DNA from 3 places in the Micromonospora sp. NPDC001898 genome. Region 3 is predicted to be linked to each of the others. Evidence: predicted binding sites of a transcription regulator. Region 3 holds the regulator's gene; each other region holds the start of a gene.
What was found. The regulator HspR, encoded in region 3, represses chaperone genes until heat shock. The targets are predictions, from matches to a motif close to TTGAGTNNNNNNNACTCAA.
Positions count from the first base shown of each region.

Region 1: a site for HspR is predicted at 1,483-1,501, ahead of lon (endopeptidase La). Genes of this name have one in related genera too.
Region 2: a site for HspR is predicted at 853-871, ahead of clpB (ATP-dependent chaperone ClpB). Genes of this name have one in related genera too.

Region 1 is NZ_JBIATC010000003.1:303,413-305,675, reverse strand. Features, by position in the region: gene ACFYZF_RS09225 (Lsr2 family protein) at 685-1,032, opposite strand; gene lon (endopeptidase La) at 1,525-2,263, shown strand, end outside.
Region 2 is NZ_JBIATC010000003.1:79,904-82,166, reverse strand. Features, by position in the region: gene ACFYZF_RS08380 (DivIVA domain-containing protein) at 152-550, shown strand; gene ACFYZF_RS08375 (hypothetical protein) at 547-768, shown strand; gene clpB (ATP-dependent chaperone ClpB) at 919-2,263, shown strand, end outside.
Region 3 is NZ_JBIATC010000032.1:3,456-5,718, forward strand. Features, by position in the region: gene ACFYZF_RS29505 (cation:proton antiporter) at 1-150, shown strand, start outside; gene ACFYZF_RS29510 (hypothetical protein) at 331-762, shown strand; gene ACFYZF_RS29515 (hypothetical protein) at 838-1,059, opposite strand; gene ACFYZF_RS29520 (heat shock protein transcriptional repressor HspR) at 1,227-1,661, opposite strand; gene dnaJ (molecular chaperone DnaJ) at 1,694-2,263, opposite strand, start outside.

The DNA.
Region 1 (2,263 bases), on a different contig from region 3:
GGCGGCCAGAACGGCGGCGGGGACGGCCTGCCGCTGCCCGGAACCGCCCGGTGCGCGGTCCGGGCCGATAGGCGGTCCGCAACTGCGTCCCGATGATGGAGCGGATCAACCGGGCACCCGCCTTCGAACGTCGTGCGGATCCAGGTCGACTCCAGTCGCGCGGCGGCGCCGCGACCGTCGGCAGATCCGGGGTCGCCCGGGGCCGATCACCCCGGGGCGACCCCGTCGCGCGGTTCGAGCACCGGCGCGGAGATGCGGGTGCCCGCGACGCCGAACTGCGCGGGGCGGCCTGCGGGGCTGGACCGGTGGACGGGGGACGCCGGGCGGCGCGCAGGTGCCGTCATCTCGGCGGACGGGCACGGCAGGAAGAGCGGAAGCCGTCGGCGCGTGAACGGGCCGTCACCTCGGGCGGGGGTGTCGGGTGCGCCGGTGCCGGCCCGGCCCCGTCCGCGCGCCGTTCACTGACGTGTCGACGGGCGCCCGGAGTGCCGGGCCCGGCCCGCCCGCTGCTCCGTCGAGTGCGCCGACCGGCCAAGTAGCTGACCGGCCGGGTCGTGGGACGGCTCGCACCGGCACCGGCCTATGTCGGCCGGCGCCGTAGGAACTGCGACCGGAAAGGGGCCAGCGGGTGCCGGCCTCCACGGCGCGACCCGGGATCCCCCGGATCGCGGCACCGCCGCCGGATCAGCGGTTTTTGTAGGCCTCGACGACCGACACCGGGATGCGCCCGCGGTCGGAAATCTCGTGGCCGTTGTTGGCGGCCCATTCCCGGATGGCCCGGTTCTGCTCGCGGTCCATTCCGGAGACCGGGGCCCTTCCCGGGCGGCGGGCGGTCCGGCCGGTCTCGACCGGGCCCCGACCGATGCGCCGGCCGGCGTTGATGTAGGGATCGAGTGCTTTGCGCAGGGTGCCGGCGTTCTCGTCGGAGACATCGATGGTGTACGCCACGCCGTCCAGGCTGAACTCGACGGTCCGATCCGCCTTCCCGCCGTCGAGGTCATCAGTCAGAACGGTGATTACTTTCCGAGCCATCGCCAATTACTCCTTGTGTTGGGCGGGGTGTGCTAAGAGTTTGACGTATCAACTGGCAATTCCGCAAGAATATGCCCGGTTCTGCATTCGGCGAGTCGAGTTTACGCGGGATGGAATCCCGCTGGGCCGGTGGAATTTGCCGGTGCCGCTCAAGCGGTTGAGCAGGCCAGAGGCGCCGCGGGGCGGCCCCCGATTCGCCTCCGACACCCGCGGCGGGCGCGGCGGTGTGGTGGTCATCCGCCACGCCTTCCCTTCGGCGGCGGGCGGTTTCCCGAAGATCGCGCCGGCGCCGACCCGGGCCGTGATCAGGCGCGGGGACCGCCGTCGCTCCTCGTCGGACGCCCCGGCCGGCGAGGCAGACCCCGCGTCCGGGCCCTGCGCCGGGCCGCCTCCGAGTGACCGTCCGAGTGGGCTGAATCACGCTTCGGAACAAGGGGAACGCTCTGTTACTTGAGTGAGTCAGGCTCAACCCAACGCGATAGCAGGTGTTCGATGGCAACTCTTCCGGTACTTCCACTGACCGACGCCGTCCTACTGCCAGGCATGGTCATTCCGGTGACCCTCGACCCGACCACCCAGGCCGCCGTCGACGCGGCCCGCGCCACCGGCGATGAGCAACTCCTCGCCGTGCCCCGTATCGACGGCGAGTACGGCCCCGTCGGCACGGTCGCCACCATCGAGAAGGTGGGCCGCCTGCCCAGCGGCGAGCCGGCCGCCGTGGTCCGGGGGCTGTCCCGGGCCCGGATCGGCTCCGGCGTCCCCGGGCCCGGCGCCGCCCTCTGGGTCGAGGCCACCGAACTGCCCGAACCCGTCCCCACCGGCCGGGCCCGGGACCTCGCCCGCGAGTACCGCGCCCTGATGACGTCTGTGCTTCAGCAGCGCGGCGCGTGGCAGGTCATCGACGCCATGGAGCGGATGACCGACCTCTCCGAGCTGGCCGACGCGGCCGGCTACGCGCCCTGGCTCACGCTGGCGCAGAAGACCGAACTGCTCGCCGCTCCGGACGCCACCGCCCGGCTGGAGCTTCTCGTCGGCTGGGTGAAGGACCACCTGGCCGAGCAGGAGGTCACCGAGCAGATCAACAGCGACGTCCGCGAGGGGCTGGAGAAGTCCCAGCGCGAGTTCCTGCTCCGCCAGCAGCTCGCCGCCATCCGCAAGGAGCTCGGCGAGGACGAGCCGGACGGCTCCGCCGACTACCGGGCCCGGGTCGAGTCCGCCGAGCTGCCCGAGA
Region 2 (2,263 bases), on a different contig from region 3:
CGGGGGGGGGGGGGGGGGGGGGGGGGGGGCGGCGGGCGGGGGGGGGGGGGGGGGGTTGGGGGCGGGGGGGGGGGGGGGGGGCCCCCCCCCCCCCCCCCCCCCGCCCCTCCCGGCATCGCACACCGAGTCGTCGAGGAAAGGACAGCCTGTGGTGTATGCACTTCTGCGATCCCTGCTCATCCGCCGGCACGCCGGGCCGTACTCGGCAGCCCACCGGCCCGCCGGTGCTGCCCGGCCCGTCGGGCACGGTCCGCGCAACCGGCCGCCGGCCGGCGCGTACCGCTCGTACCTTCCCCTGCGGCCCTGGCAGGTGCGGAGCCGGACCTTCACGCCGCGCCGGCGCGGCGCGGACCCGGTGGAGGTGGCCGAGTTCCTCGACCGGGTCGCCGCCGACCTGGCCGCCGCCTACGCGGCGCTGGCGCGCAGCCGCGAGGAGGTCGCCCGGATCAAGGCGGCGCTGCGGGAGTGGCAGTCCCGCCAGGCACCCGCCGCGCGTGACCTGGCCCGGCGGCGTCCGTGGGCCGCCGGTACGTCATCCTTCTGCCGGTGACGGCGGCCGACCTGGCCCGCGCCAAGATCCTGGCCCGCACCGCCGTCCGCTCGCTGGCCATCGTCGCCCCGGTCGATCCCGGCGAGACCACCGTCTCGACCGAGGACGACCAGGGGGTGCGCCACCGCGTGTTCTGCGACCGCCGGCTCGACGGCGGGCGGCGCTGCGTGCTGCGTGCCGACCACGAGACGCCCTGCGCCGCGCGCGTACCCCGCTGATCGGGGCTGCGCCCGCTCCTCGATCCGCCCGGTCCGGTGCGCCCGGATGCGCGCCGCAACGTGACCCAGCTCACAGCCCCAGGGTTGAGCGGAATAGGCTCAACTCTGGTTGTGTCCTTCCTAGTGGACACGCCGAATCCGGGGGAGCCCATGAACACGGAACGTCTCACCACCAAGAGCCGCGAAACCATTACCGGTGCTGTCGCGCTGGCGAACCAGCGCGGCCACGCCACCGTGGAGCCCTGGCACCTGCTGCTGTCGCTGCTGGACACCGAGGGATCGACCGCGGCGGGCCTGCTACGCGCCGCCGGCGCCGACCCCGCCGAGCTGCGCCGGGCCGCCCAACGCGCGGTCGACGGCCTGCCGGCAGCCCGGGGCTCCAGCCTCGCCGAGCCCACCCTGGCCCGCGAGTTCGTCAACGCCATCGGCGCCGGCGAGCAGATCGCCCGGCCGCTGGGCGACGAGTACACCTCGACCGAGCACCTGCTGGCCGGCCTGGCCCGGGTCGGCGGCGCGGTCGCCGGCGCGCTGAAGAACGCCGGCGCGACCGAGGAGAACCTGGTCGCCGCCTTCCCGACCGTCCGGGGCGGGGACCGGCGGGTCACCACCGCCGATCCGGAGCAGACCTATCAGGCCCTGACCAAGTACGGCGTCGACCTGACCGCCAGCGCGCGGGACGGCAAGATCGACCCGGTGATCGGCCGGGACTCCGAGATCCGCCGGGTGATCCAGGTGCTGTCCCGGCGTACCAAGAACAACCCGGTGCTGATCGGCGAGCCCGGCGTCGGCAAGACGGCGATCGTCGAGGGCCTGGCCCAGCGGATCGTGGCCGGCGACGTGCCCGAGTCGCTGCGGGGCAAGAAGCTGATCTCGCTCGACCTCGGCGCGATGGTGGCCGGCGCGCAGTACCGGGGGCAGTTCGAGGAGCGGCTGAAGTCCGTGCTGGAGGAGATCAAGAACTCCAACGGGCAGGTCATCACCTTCCTCGACGAGCTGCACACCGTCGTCGGCGCCGGCAAGGGCGAGGGCTCGATGGACGCCGGCAACATGCTCAAGCCGATGCTGGCGCGCGGCGAGCTTCGGATGGTCGGCGCGACCACCCTCGACGAGTACCGCGAGCACATCGAGAAGGACGCGGCCCTGGAGCGCCGCTTCCAGCCGGTGCTCGTCGGCGAGCCGACCATCGAGGACACCATCGGCATCCTGCGCGGCCTCAAGGAGCGCTACGAGGTGCACCACGGCGTACGGATCACCGACGCCGCCCTGGTCGCCGCCGCGTCCCTGTCCGACCGGTACATCACCGAACGGTTCCTGCCGGACAAGGCCATCGACCTGGTCGACGAGTCCGCGTCCCGGTTGCGCATGGAGATCGACTCCCGGCCGGTCGAGGTGGACGAGATCGAGCGGGCGGTGCGCCGGCTGGAGATCGAGGAGATGGCGCTGGCCAAGGAGCCGGACGCCGCCTCCGCGGACCGGTTGGAGCGGCTGCGCAAGG
Region 3 (2,263 bases):
AAGCTGGCCGCGCTGGCCACGGCGTACGTGCTGATCACCGTGGTGACCGGGCCGATGCTGGCCCGGCTGCCGGACTTCGCCTGGTTCAAGGTGTGGCTGCGGCAACGGGCCCTCCGCCAGCGCACTGAGCCGCTGGTCAGCGCCGACTGATCCGCGACCCCGGCCCGGATGCGGGCCGGGTAGGCCGTACGGCCTACCCGGCCCGTTCCATCGGTTGTCGAATTCGTGCGCGGAGCCCTTCCGCTGGTCGGCGACCCCGGCTACCGTTCGCCCCAGCAGCCAGTCCGCGGCGGGCCGGTCCCCTCGCGTACGCAAGCGGAAGGTCGGCCGGTGAGCGTGCAGGAGTCGACGTTCCGCGGCTTCACGAACCCCGTCGACCCCTCTCCCGCGGAACTGCGGGCGTGGGCCTACCAACCGGACTCGGTGCCGCTGACCTCGATGCCCCCGGACTGGGACCTGCTGGTCGCCGGGGACCACCTCGTGCAGACGCTCTTCGAGCTGGCGATGAATCCGGCCTGCCCGGCCCGCCGGTTCGCGCTGCACTGCCTCTACATCTACGCCGCCGACGGCATCCGGACGAACTTCCGTGCCCATCCCAAGCGGCGCTTCCGCAAGCTGGTCGAGCAGGCAGAACGGGCCGGCGACGAGCTGATGCACAACTGGGCGCACAACAGCCGGGTGCTGCTGGCCCGCCCGGACCTCTTCGCCTACCGGGACTGGTGCGAGGGCGGTCTGGTCCGGGAGAACCGCCGCATCGGCTGACCGGCACGCATCCGGGGCACGCGAACGGGCCGGGTTCCCCCGTGGAACCCGGCCCGCACGTCGGCGCACCGGCCGTCAGGCGGCCGATCCACCGTGCCCTTCGCGTTGCTGGTCGCGCCGCGCGTCGGCCCGCCCCTGGTCGACGCCGTGGTCGAGCTGGTCGGCGAACCGACCTTCCTTGATCCGGTCGGTGAACCGGCCCTCGGTGATCTTGCTGAACTGCTCCCGGGCGGACTTCGCAATCCGGTCGAGCCGCGCCTCCGCCTGCTGCGCCACCTTCTTGGCCGGTTCCGACATGGTCCCCCCTCGCCGGTGCGGTGGTTCCAGCGGTGCTTCTGGCCCAGATTGAGCGGATAGGCCCTGATTCACAGGTTAACGGAAACGGCCCGGCCCGCGCCCGGATACCCGGGAAGCGGACCGGGCCGATGGAGCGGTCCGGAGCTGTGGAGCTGGGTGGCGGACGGTCAGCGGTCGCGGCGCGGGCGCCAGACCACCAGTGCGGTGGACGTCCGGGTGGTGGGCACCAGATCCCGACCGGGAAACCGGGCCAGCGACTCCAGCTCGGCCACCCGGCGGTACGCGGCGTCGAGCTCCGCCTCCAGCCGGGCGATCCGCTGCTGCGCCTGCTCCACCAGGCGCTCCAGGCCGATGATCCGCTTGACCCCGGCCAGGTTGACCCCCTCGTCCTGGCTGAGCCGCTGCACCTCGCGCAGCAGCACCACGTCCCGGACGCTGTAGCGGCGACCGCCGCCGGCCGCCCGGCCGGCCTGCACCAGGCCGAGCCGGTCGTACTGGCGCAGCGTCTGCGGATGCATCCCCGCCATCCGCGCCGCCACCGAGATCATCAGGACCTTGGCCTCGTAGGCAGGGTCATCCGAGCCGGTGAACTGTCCCACCATCCCCGCTCACCTCCGTACGCACTCCAGCAGGCTCAACTGAACCGACGCACCCGGGCGTCGAGATGTTCCCGGGCGGCCGGCGGGGACTGCTCGGCGAACGCCTCCAGCGCCGCCCGTGCCTCGTCGGACACCCGTGCCGGTACCACCACGTCGAGCGTGACCAGCAGGTCGCCGGCCTGGCCGTCCCTGCGTACCACGCCCTTGCCCCGGGCCCGCAGCACCCGGCCGCCCGGCGTGCCCGGCGGCACCCGCAGGGTCACCGTGCCGTCGAGCGTGGGCACCCGCAGGTCCGTGCCGAACACGGCCTCCGGGAAGGTGATCTGCACGGTCAGCGTCAGGTCGTCCCCGGTACGCCCGAACAGCTCGTCCGGCCGGACCTTCACGTGCACGAACAGGTCGCCGGCCGGGCCACCACGCTCGCCCGGCTCGCCGCGCCCGGCCAGCCGGATCCGCTGCCCGTCGGCCACCCCGGCGGGGAAGCGGACGTTCAGCGTGCGGGTCTTGGTGACCCCGCCGGTGCCGTGGCACTCCGGGCACTTCTCCTCGACGACCGTGCCCACGCCCTGGCAGTTGCGGCACGGCTCGGACAGGCTGAACGACCC